Regions from separate parts of the Streptomyces sp. SP18BB07 genome, predicted to be linked through region 2. Evidence: riboswitches for the same ligand, from Rfam matches in the RefSeq annotation. Region 2 holds a riboswitch; each other region holds the start of a gene.

Region 1 (2,827 bases), on a different contig from region 2:
GTCACCATGCCCGTCCCGTCACCGGCGTAGCCGACAGCGGGAGATGCGACCCGTGACCGTCCTGTCGTAGGGGGCAGTCGGGAGCGCGACGCGGTGTGAACTGTCATGCGGCAGCCTGATGGTTCACGGCCGAGATGATGACGTGATCTGTGCTGCATCGACTTGTTATAAACGATCGTCTACGACTACGTTCACACGTCAGTGCGAAGGGGTCATTACATCCTTCACACCGGTCACTGCTGTCGTGTGAAAGGCAACCGCATGCTCTCCGGGAACGGTCGTCACCGTCGCCCCCGTCAGGCACCCGCCCTCCTCGTCGCGGCCGGAGTGACAGGCTCGGCCATCGCGATCCCCCTGCTCGGCGCCACCGGCGCGAGCGCGGCCAGCGGAACCACCTGGGACCAGGTGGCGGAGTGCGAGAGCGGTGGCTCCTGGAGCGCGGACACCGGGAACGGGCGCTACGGCGGCCTCCAGCTCACCCAGGCGAACTGGGAGAAGTACGGCGGCCTCGACTACGCCACGACCGCCGACCAGGCCAGCCGTTCGCAGCAGATAGCCGTCGCCGAGAAGGTGCTCGCCGACCAGGGCGTCGGCGTCTGGTCCACCTGCGGCCTGCTCCACAACCTCGGCGGTGACTCCGGTTCCGCCGACGTGGACACGGGCGTCGCGGACGACTCGACGAAGGCGGGCAGTTCATCCGGCTCGTCAGACTCGTCCAGCTCATCCGATTCATCCGGTTCGTCGGATTCCTCCACTTCGACCGGCGGGGCCGACTCGGCCAAGTCCGGCGACTCGGGCGACTCCGGCGCGCCCGGCGACTCGACCTCCGATGTCTTCGACGGGTCCACCAAAGCCAAGACCGGCTCGGGGTCCGATGCCGACTCGGGCGACTCGAGTGACTCGGACGGGTCCGCGAGCCCCGAGGCCACGAAGTCACCCAAGTCGGACAATTCATCGCAGAGCGACGACTCTTCGGACGGCGAGAGCGAGACCGGCACCGGTCGTCACCGCGGCGCCAGCGCCGACGAGAGCGCCGCCGCGGGCACGGAGGCCGACGCGGACGCGGCCGACGACTCCCGCGCCGACTCCACCCCCTCCGGCCGTCACGCCTCCCGTGGCGGCGACGCGGCGCGCGAGGGTGTGGACGGCGCCTACACCGTCCGCGCGGGCGACAGTCTGACGCGGATCGCGAACTCGCTCGACCTGGACGGCGGGTGGCGCACGCTCTACTCCGAGAACGAGGGCACGGTCGGAACTGACCCGGACCTTATCCTTCCCGGTCAGACCCTCGAAGTCGGTGCCGAAACGGGCGAAAAGTAGCGACAGTTCGGGTCACTGTTCGCCCCTGAATGCCCGTTTTGATCTAGGTGGGAGATGAATCACAGACCCCCTGATCGTCTTTGAAATCCGGGCAATCACGTGTTTACGGTCGTGACCGCTCGCCACAGCGGGCCCCTGCGGTCGGTACGCCGAATCCTGCCAACGGCCGCAAGGAACAGTCGTCGCGTCAAGCGCCGTAGGCAGGAGCGGGGGACCCAAGGTAAGTGCCGGGTCCGGTGGTTGCGGCCCTTCGGGGGCGCACGTCCGGAACCGGCTCGGGGTGAAGCCGCGCGAAGTGAGCCGAGAGGCGCACGAGCGCGGCCGGGCAACTCAACCGGCCCGAACCCGACAGCTCACCTCGCAGGCGTCGGTGAGGGGATCTCTCCATGCTGTTTTCCAGCAAGGGCAAGCACCGTCGTCCGTCCAAGGCCGCTCGCGCCATCGCCGTCGCCGGTGTCACCGGCGCCGCGGCGGTCGCCGCTCCGCTGATGGCCGCCGGCAGCGCCTCCGCCGCCACCGCCTCCGAGTGGGACGCCGTCGCCCAGTGCGAGTCCGGCGGCAACTGGTCCATCAACACCGGCAACGGCTACTACGGCGGTCTGCAGTTCTCGGCTTCCACCTGGGCCGGGTACGGCGGCACGAAGTACGCCTCCACCGCCGACCAGGCCACCAAGGCGCAGCAGATCGAGATCGCCGAGAAGGTCCTCGCGGGCCAGGGCAAGGGTGCCTGGCCGGTCTGCGGCAAGGGCCTGTCCGGCGCCGCGTACAACGGCGCCGCCGCCTCCTCCGGCTCCTCGAACTCCGGCTCCTCGCAGCAGAGCACGCAGGAGAGCACCAAGAAGAGCACCGAGGACACCCGCGCCTCCCGCTCCTCCGAGCGCGCCACCGTCGAGACCCCGACCGGCAAGAAGGTCAAGAAGGGCGACGGCGAGTACAAGGTCGTCACCGGCGACACCCTCAGCGCCATCGCCGCGAAGAAGAACGTCAAGGGTGGCTGGGAGAAGCTCTTCGAGCTGAACAAGGACATCATCGACGACGCCGACTTCATCTACCCGGGTCAGCAGCTCCACCTGAGCTGACCCGTCACAGCCGTGGGGACGGGTCAGGCTGGGCCGAAGAATCCGGCCGCTCCCCAGCTGAACCACAGCCCGCTCACATCCGTGTCCTCCATAGTGAAGACCCCGTGAGGGCCGTCCCCCCGTCCCCACGGGCTCCCCGCCCCGGTGCGCATTCCCCCGTACGCACCGGGGCGGGGCTTTTTCATGCCCGCCCCTTCCTTCTGTTCACTTTCCGGCCCACCCCCCTTTGTTCCGAGCTGGAACAATAGGTACGGTCTCTCTGTCCACGGGACGGTCGGTCGGCTGCCGACGAGCCCGGGGCGGTTAGGCTCTAGTCGCAAGGCCCGCGGGCCCCGCACTTCCGCGTCACATCCCATGAAGGAGATGCTCGTGCCGTCCATCGACGTCGTCGTAGCCCGGGAAATCCTCGACTCGCGAGGCAACCCCAC
Region 2 (2,827 bases):
GGCCCTTCGTATTTACGTCCGGTTTCCGTTCCGCGGGCAGCAGGAAAAATGCCCCTCGGAATTCTTCCCTCTTTGTATACGGCGCCCGTGTTAATGCCGCAGGCTCGGCATGTTTACGGGGTGTTGCGAAGTCCTCACACGGTCGGGGCGCTCCGCACCGCCGGACCCGGCCGGAAATCGGAGCCGGTGCGCGGCCGTGGCGCGCTCGGTGTGCAGGGACGTGATCGCCCGGGCCCGGTCGCTGTCGCCGCGCGCGACCGCGTCCACGATGCCGCCGTGCTCCGCCCAGGACTCCCCGGGGTCGGAGGGCGCCTCGACCGCGTACATCCAGGCGATCTTGTGCCGCAGCTGGGCGAGTGTCGAGGTCAGGGCGGGGCTGCCGGAGGCCTGTGCGAGCGTCTCGTGGAACCAGCCGCCCAGGGAGCGCAGATCCTCGCTGTTGCCCCTCCTGGCCCGCTCCTGGCCCAGCCTGACCAGACCCCGCAACACCTTGAGGTGCGCCTCCGTACGGCGCTGCGCGGCCCGGGCGGCGCCCAGGGGCTCCAGCAGCATGCGCATCTCCAGCAGGTCGGCGGCCTCCTGCTCGGTCGGCTCGGCGACGCACGCGCCCGCGTGCCGGCGGGTCACCACGAAGCCCTCGGCCTCCAGCGTGCGCAGCGCCTCGCGCACGGGCACCCGGCTGACGCCGTAGCGGCGGGCGAGCAGTTCCTCGGTGAGCCGGCTGCCGCGCTCGTAGACACCCGCGACGATGTCATCACGGATCGCCGTGCATACCGAGTGCGCCGGAATACGCATGACCGACCTCCGCCTTAATCCCCGTGAAACGTCGATGATTGACGTGTGTTCCAGCGACTCTATTGCAGCGGAGCGGAATTTCCGATGGCGGACCGGAATCCAGGGATATTTTTTGGACAGGAGGTACGTCACAAGGTGGTTCGTAGAACGAGGAAAGCCCCGGCTCGGTGAGCCGGGGCCTCCTGGAAGCGTGGGTGCGCGTCAGACGTTCACGCCGTGCGAGCGCAGGTACGCGGCGGGGTCGATGTCCGAGCCGTACTCGGCCGTCGTCCGGGCCTCGAAGTGCAGATGGGCCCCGGTGACGTTGCCGGTGGCCCCGGAGAGGCCTATCTGCTGGCCGGGGGTGACCGTCTGGCCGACGGAGACGCCGATGGACGACAGGTGGCCGTACTGGGTGTACGTGCCGTCGTTCATCTTGATGACGATGTTGTTGCCGTAGGCACCGCCCCAGCCCGCCTCGACGACCGTGCCGGAGCCGACCGCGTGGACGGCCGTGCCGGACGCGGCGTGGAAGTCGACACCGGTGTGGCTGCCGGAGGACCAGACCGCACCGCCGGCCTTGTAGCCGGTGGAGATGTAGGAGCCGCTGATGGGGGCGACGTAGGCGTTGAGGCGCTCGCGCTCGGCCGCGCGGGCGGCACGGGCCTTGATCTCCTCGCGCTCCTTGGCGGCGGCACGTTCCTGCTCGGCCTTCTCGGCGGCGGCCTTCCTGGCCTCCTCCTGCGCCTTCTTCTTGACAGCGGCCACCTCGGCAGCCTGCTGCTGGGCCACGGCCTGGGCGTCGACCTGGTCGGCGACCGTGTCGCCGAGAGTGATGATCTGGTTCAGGCCGGTCTGCTCGACGGCGGGCTCCTCCGCGGCGAGCGCGGGGCCGGCGAGGGTGCCGAGGACACCGGTGGTGGTGAGAGCGGCTACGCCCACGTTCCTCGTGGTCGTGCGCTGCACACGGCCGGGACGGCGGTGCTTGCCGGGGGCGCGGGTGAACGCCATGAAGTGGCTGATCCTTTCCTTCCTTCTCGCCTACCGGGTTAGCTGACGGGTTCGGAGCAGGAAGGTCTCCTACGGCTACCCCTCGTTTCGCGTCGCTCCGCGAAGGGCACCCGATTCACCCCAGGGACTTCGGTGGGTCCCCGGCTCCCCTGGCTCGCGCCATGGGGACTCGGCGATGACTGTCCGGTGCCGCGGATGCGGCGAACTTCTGACGAACAGCCGGACTGACGCTAAGTGGGCCGTCTTCGAAATAACAAACGGATCACAGGATTTGTTAACTACGCCACAGGTCAGACACGCAACCTCCGCCACCAATACGGACAAACATGGGCCCTGGTGACTCTTCCGTCACCAGGGCCCCACTGACACGCGTCCGTACGGTCGTTCCCCTACTCGGCCGGGACGACGGTCACTTCGCCGATCCCGAGGGCCCTGACCGGCTCCTCGATCTGCGCGGCGTCCCCGACGAGGACGGTCACCAGACGGTCCACCGGGAAGGCGCTCACGGCCGCCGCGGTGGCCTCCACGGTGCCGGTGGCGGCGAGTTGGCGGTACAGCGTCGACTGGTAGTCGTCCGGCAGGTACTGCTCGACCTGGTCGGCCAGCGTGCTCGCCACGGCCGCGGCCGTCTCGAACTTGAGCGGGGCGACCCCGACGAGGTTCTGCACGGCGACATCACGCTCGGCGTCGGTCAGGCCCTCGGCGGCGAGGGTGCGCAGCACCGTCCACAGATCGTCCAGCGCCGGCCCGGTGTTGGGGGTGTCGACGGAGCCGCTGATGGCGAGCATCGCGACGCCCGAACCGTCGGGCGCGGCCCGCAGCACCTGGCCGAACGCCCGCACGCCGTAGGTGTAGCCCTTCTCCTCGCGCAGGACGCGGTCCAGACGGGAGGTGAGGGTGCCGCCGAGGCAGTAGGTGCCGAGCACCTGGGCCGGCCACACCCGGTCGTGCCGGTCGGCGCCCACGCGGCCGATGAGCAACTGGGTCTGCACGGAACCGGGACGGTCCACGATGATCACGCGCCCGGTGTCGTCGGCGCTCA
Region 3 (2,827 bases), on a different contig from region 2:
CCGTCACGTGCTGCCCGAGTTCACCGAGCGCACCAGTGCGGGTCACCGAACGATGGATCCGTATGCGAAGTTGCTGGAAGAACGGATCGTGTTCCTCGGGACGCAGATCGACGACACGTCGGCGAACGACGTGACGGCGCAGTTCATGCACCTGGAGCACCAGGCACCGGACCGCGACATCTCGCTGTACATCAACTCGCCCGGCGGCTCGTTCAGCGCGATGACGGCCCTCTACGACACCATCCGCTTCGTCACCTGCGACGTGGAGACCGTCTGTCTGGGACAGGCGGGTTCGGCCGCCGCGGCGCTGCTCGCGGCGGGCACGCCGGGGAAGCGGTTCATGCTGCCGGGCGCGCGGGTGCTGATCCACCAGCCGGCGGTGGCCGACCGGATCGAGGGGCAGGCCAGCGATCTGGCCATCCAGGCCGAGGAGCTGACGCGCAACCGCCGGAGGCTGGAGGAGATGCTCGTCCGGCACACCGGCCAGAGCCCGGAGCGGATCAGCGCGGACATCGAGCGGGACACGTTCCTCGACGCGGAGGCGGCGGTCGAGTACGGCCTGGCCGATCGGGTGATTCCGGGCCGCAGGACCTCGGGCACGCTCCCCGGCGCGAGGTGAGCCGCGGATGCTCCCACCCGAACTCCCGCCGTTGCCCGCGCTCACCCGCGCCGAGGCCGAGCTGATCGACCGTTACCTGGATGTGGTCGATCTGCTCGGCCGGATCAATCCGGCCCGGCCGGGTGACACATATCGCGGGTTGCGCGCGGCGCAGGCGCTCGTCGCCAAGGCGGCCGCCCTGCGCGATGCGCTCGAACTGATGCACAGGCGCGGGGAGAACGAAGTCCACGCCCCGACGCTCGCGCGCGCCCTTCGGGTCCTGGACGGCGAGCGACGGGCGGGCCGGGTGGCGCTGCCGCCGGAGCCGGAGGACTCACCCGCCTGAACGCGCCTGAACCGATCCCGGGTCGCTCGCCGTACTACTGACGGGGCGTCCGGTCCAGGTTTCGTGCCGTCCGGACGGCCTACTGCGATCGACCCATCGGCCCATACGTCGTGAGGACCTGTGAAGTTGCGCAACATGCCTGGTACCGGGCCGGAATATGTCATTCCGGTGCTGGTGCGGACCTCCTCGACCGGCTGGACACAACCGCTGAAAATGGTCTGTCCACCCGAACGGGCGAGTGGTGAGTAAGACCACAAATCCCCGGTTCCGTTGGGATTTTCGGACTTCTGTGCGCCAAGATCCCTTCCTGACGACAAGCCCCCGCCACAGCGGCGGGGCGATCCGGGTGGACGCCGAGTCCTGCCGCCGCCCGGATGACCGGTCGACAGAAGTGCATCGGCAGGAGTGGAGGACCCAAGCACGACGGGTCGCCGGAACGGTCACGCCATGACCGCGCCGAGCAGCCCTTGGGGTGAAGCCGCGTCAGCGGCCGGGCAACTTCGCCAGCCCGAATCCGACAGGTCATCCTTCACAGGCGGCTGACGAAGGGTTGCGCATGACTGCGCTGAATCGTGTCCCGTCGCTGTTGACCCGGGCCGGCACGGCCTCGGCTCTGACCATCGCCGCTGTCAGCGGCAGCATCGTGGTCCCGGGCGCCGCATCCGGCGCCGAGGCCGCCACGGTGGCGTCGAAGGCACTCAAGGTCGCGGCTTCCAAGAAGGGCTCCCCTTACAAGTACGGCGCCGTGGGCCCGAGCAGGTTCGACTGCTCAGGGCTGACGCTCTACTCGTTCAAGAAGGCGGGCAAGAAGCTGCCCCGTACTGCTCAGCAGCAGTACAACAAGACGAAGCACATCTCCGCGAGCAGCCGCAAGCTCGGAGACCTCGTCTTCTTCCACTCGGGCTCGAACGTCTACCACGTCGGTATCTACGCGGGGAAGGGAAAGATCTGGCACTCGCCGAAGACGGGTGACGTCGTCCGGCTGCAGAAGCTGTGGACGAAGAACGTCTGGTACGGCCGGGTCCGCTGACCCACCGTCGGGGGCGGCGGAGCTCTCCGCCGCCCCCGACGGGCGTGCGACCGGCGGTTTTGGATACCCGTTCGACCATGGCCGACGAACGCACCCGTCCCGCACGCAACGAGACCCCCCTCGAACGCGCCGACCGCAATTTCTCCGAACTGCTCCAGGAGTTGCGCGTCACCCAGACCGGGGTGCAGATCCTCTTCGCGTTCCTGTTGACGTTGGCCTTCACCCCGCGCTTCCCGGACCTGGACTCCTTCCAGCGCGCCACCTACGTCGTCACCCTGCTGCTCGCGGTCCTCGCGGCGACGCTCTTCACCGCCCCGGCCGCCCTGCACCGCTCGCTCTTCCAGCAGAACGCCAAGCCCCTCATCGTCCAGGTGTCGTCCCGGCTGGCCACCGCGGGCCTGATCGTGCTGATGCCGGCCTTCACCGGCTCCGTCCTGCTCGTCGTGGACGTGACGCTCGGCCGGAAGGCCGGGATGGCCGCCGGGGCCGGCACCTTCCTCGTCTGCCTGCTCCTGTGGGCCGCGCTCCCGAAACTGGTGGTCCGCTTCTCCGACCACGCCGACTCGTCGGCACGGTCGGCCACGGACGAGGGCCCCGTCAGGGTTCCTGCGGACCGCCCGCGCTGACCGGCCGCACCGGGACCGTCCACGGCAGTTCGATCGCCACCGTTTTTCCGCCCTCCCGTGTGGGTCTGACGCTGAGCCTGCCGCCGCACTCGGCGGTCAGCCAGCGGATGATGACCATGCCCCGGCCGTTGTCCTGCTGGACGGCGGCCGGCAGCCGTTTCGGGAAGCGTGGATGGCTGTCGGTGACGCCGATGCGCAGGCGCTCGTCCCGGTCGAGGGCGAGGTCC
Region 4 (2,827 bases), on a different contig from region 2:
CGCCTGCCGCCCTTGTAGACGTTGAAGCCGATCGCGTCGCCGTGGCGCGCGTACTCCGTGCCGAGCAGCCGCCAGCTGAGGAAGGTCCCGCCGTCGGACGGTATGGCGACCAGACCCCGGTCCAGGTTCTCCACGACTCGGCGTGGTCTCTCCGCGGCATGGCCGCCGGGTGCGGAGAAGAGACCGGCGAACAGGGCGGCGGCGGTCAGGAAGACGGTTCTTCGACGTCGGGCAGTACGCACCGACACTCCTTCACAGAGACAGAAAGCGCTTACGCGGATCACTGTCCCCTCCCCTCGCGGCACTGTCGAGGTTTCGATCGGCCATGCCACACGACCGCAACACGGTGATCATGAAACGCCGAAGGCCGGCCCCTGATCACAGGGACCGGCCTTCGGCATTCGGGCGCCGGGTGCAGGTGACGTCAGCCGCCGGGGGGCGGTGCCGTCAGCCGCCGGGGCTCGAAGGGTGTCGTCAGACGCCGACGCCCTTCGAGCGGAGGTAGGCCAGCGGGTCGATGTCCGCGCCGTAGTTGGGGCTGGTGCGGATCTCGAAGTGGAGGTGCGGTCCGGTGACGTTGCCGGTCGCGCCCGAGAGGCCGATCTGCTGGCCGCCGCTCACGGACTGACCCGCGGAGACGGAGATCGAGGACAGGTGGGCGTACTGGGCGTAGTAGCCGTCGGCGAGCTTGATGACGACCTGGTTGCCGTACGCGCCGCCCCAGCCGGCGGAGACGACGGTGCCCGCGCCCACGGCCTTGAGGCTGGTCCCGGTCGGGGCCACGAAGTCGACGCCCGTGTGGTAGCCGCTGGACCACATGCTGCCGGCGGTCTTGTACGCGGTACCGACGGTCCCGCTCAGGATGGGCCGGCTGAAGCCGGAGGCGTTGGACGACGAGGACTGGCCGCTCGCCGTGGAGGTCGACACCTTGGTGTCCTTCGACTCCTGCTTCGCGGAACCGGAGGGCTTCGACGGCTGGGACGGCGCGGCCGACTCGGCGGGCTTCGAGGACTGCGACAGCTGCGGCTTGGACGAGGAGCGCGACGTCTCGCTCGACGCGGCCCGCTCACCTATCGACAGCTTCAGCCCCGGGTGGATGAGCGAGGGGTCGGAGCCGATCGCCTCCCGGTTGTCCGAGTACAGCTGCTTCCAGCCGCCCTCGACGTCCTGTTCGTCCGCGATCTTCGCGAGGTAGTCGCCGACCTTCACCGAGTAGGTCTTGGTCGCCGCCTTCTTGGTGGCGGTCTTCTCCGCCTGCGCGGCCTTCTCGGCCTGCTCGATCCGCGCGCCGACCTCGGCCGCGGCCTTCTCGGCGGCGATCGTCGTCGGCTTCTCGGAGACACCGGAGACGGTGGCGCTCGGGGTCGCGGCGTGGGCGCCGGCGGCTCCGATCAGCGGCAGCGCGAGCGCCGCGCCACCGGTGCCGGCGGCGGCGATCGAGCGGGTGAAGCGCTGGGGCTTCGGACGGCGGTGCTTACCCTTCGCGGGCATGACGAATTCCTCTCCGGCGCCTGCGAGGTGAGCTGTCGGGTGCGGACTGGAGATGTCCGGCCGTGTTTGCGCACGGCTTTACCCCTAGCCGTTCCGGAGACCGGAACAGGCGGTGATTCCTGTGGGTCCCCCGCTCCTGCCGTGGATCGGGTCGGTACGCGGCTCCGGTCGGCGGCAGGATTGGGCGTCCGTCCGGATTGACGCCGAACGTAAGCGACTTGTGCCCACAGAGACAACCATTGGGACTTCCTGTGCGTCTTCCGCACTGATCCTTACATCAATTCACCATCACGCTCCGTAATAGACCGGTCTAGGGCGCATTCCAACCTCCCTGGAAATCCGCACGAATTACGTGGACATGACGGCAACGGAATGTCACGAATATGACGCTGCTCACGCGCCTACGGCCCAGTAGGCTTTATTCCAGGTCTTGTTGGATTTACAGCTCTATTTCGGACAGAAGGCTCAAGTGCGGCGGAGTCGGATAATCGTCGCATCGAAGTCGCCGCGCAGCCCGGTCGGCAATCCGTGATGCGCCAGCACGGCACCCCGGTGCATTTCGCCCGTTTCGCGGCACTCGTAGGTCCCCGTCGGGTCCAGCCCGCGCAGTCGCAGCGGGGCGAGCGGCTCGCCGTAGTGCTGGGCCTGGAGCCAGGCGAGGACGACGACCTCGTCACCGTGGACGTACTGCACGGCGCTCAGCCCGCCCGTCGGCGGCCGCAGCCGGTACAGGTCGCCGCGCTGCACGACCGGCCGGATCTCCTTGTACAGCTCCACCCACTCCCGGGCCTCGGCCAGCTCCTCCTCGCTCCACTCGGTGAGGTCGCCGCCCACGCCGAGCACACCCGCCATGGCGCTGACGAACCGGAACCGCAGCGAGCTGACCCGCCCGTTGAGCTGGTTGTTCGGGCTGTCGGTGACCCAGGCGGCCATGGCCCGCGCCGGGTGGATCTGGCTGAAGCCGTGCTGGATGGCGAGCCGGTCGAGCGGGTCGGTGTTGTCGGAGGTCCACACCTGGTCCGTCCGCGCCATGACCCCGAGGTCGATCCGGCCGCCGCCGCCCGAGCACGACTCGAACGCGACCCCCGGGTGCGCGGCCCTGAGCCGGTCCAGCAGGGCGTAGAAGGCGTGCACGTGCTCGACCCACAGCTTCTGCGGATAGGGCTCACCGGGCCAGCCCGCGTCCGTGAAGCAGCGGTTGAAGTCCCACTTCACATAGTCGATCGGCGCGCTGGACAGGAGCGTGTCGAGCCGCTCCCAGAGGTATTCCTGGACGTCCTCACGCGCGAGATTGAGCACGAGCTGATTGCGCAGTTCCGTCCGCTTTCGACCCGGT

Evidence for each region. A riboswitch is a leader RNA that binds a small molecule or an ion and turns the genes downstream of it on or off. The one in region 2 is predicted to bind cyclic di-AMP.
Region 1: another riboswitch for cyclic di-AMP. It lies ahead of PUR53_RS03960 (transglycosylase family protein); the one in region 2 lies ahead of PUR53_RS16955 (M23 family metallopeptidase).
Region 3: another riboswitch for cyclic di-AMP. It lies ahead of PUR53_RS30515 (C40 family peptidase); the one in region 2 lies ahead of PUR53_RS16955 (M23 family metallopeptidase).
Region 4: another riboswitch for cyclic di-AMP. It lies ahead of PUR53_RS24665 (M23 family metallopeptidase); the one in region 2 lies ahead of PUR53_RS16955 (M23 family metallopeptidase).

Annotation. Positions count from the first base shown of each region.
Region 1 covers NZ_JAQYWT010000215.1:96,558-99,384, forward strand. The annotation lists gene PUR53_RS03950 (RNA-guided endonuclease InsQ/TnpB family protein) at 1-30, shown strand, start outside; gene PUR53_RS03955 (transglycosylase family protein) at 262-1,320, shown strand; cyclic di-AMP (ydaO/yuaA leader) riboswitch at 1,503-1,702, shown strand; gene PUR53_RS03960 (transglycosylase family protein) at 1,707-2,399, shown strand; gene eno (phosphopyruvate hydratase) at 2,769-2,827, shown strand, end outside.
Region 2 covers NZ_JAQYWT010000295.1:141,177-144,003, reverse strand. The annotation lists gene PUR53_RS16960 (GntR family transcriptional regulator) at 91-795, opposite strand; gene PUR53_RS16955 (M23 family metallopeptidase) at 997-1,785, opposite strand; cyclic di-AMP (ydaO/yuaA leader) riboswitch at 1,799-1,970, opposite strand; gene PUR53_RS16950 (M16 family metallopeptidase) at 2,175-2,827, opposite strand, start outside.
Region 3 covers NZ_JAQYWT010000341.1:59,313-62,139, forward strand. The annotation lists gene PUR53_RS30505 (ATP-dependent Clp protease proteolytic subunit) at 1-619, shown strand, start outside; gene PUR53_RS30510 (hypothetical protein) at 627-944, shown strand; cyclic di-AMP (ydaO/yuaA leader) riboswitch at 1,327-1,497, shown strand; gene PUR53_RS30515 (C40 family peptidase) at 1,501-1,974, shown strand; gene PUR53_RS30520 (DUF6328 family protein) at 2,052-2,600, shown strand; gene PUR53_RS30525 (ATP-binding protein) at 2,572-2,827, opposite strand, start outside.
Region 4 covers NZ_JAQYWT010000324.1:177,971-180,797, forward strand. The annotation lists gene PUR53_RS24660 (rhamnogalacturonan lyase family protein) at 1-242, opposite strand, end outside; gene PUR53_RS24665 (M23 family metallopeptidase) at 475-1,491, opposite strand; cyclic di-AMP (ydaO/yuaA leader) riboswitch at 1,496-1,654, opposite strand; gene PUR53_RS24670 (alpha-galactosidase) at 1,957-2,827, opposite strand, start outside.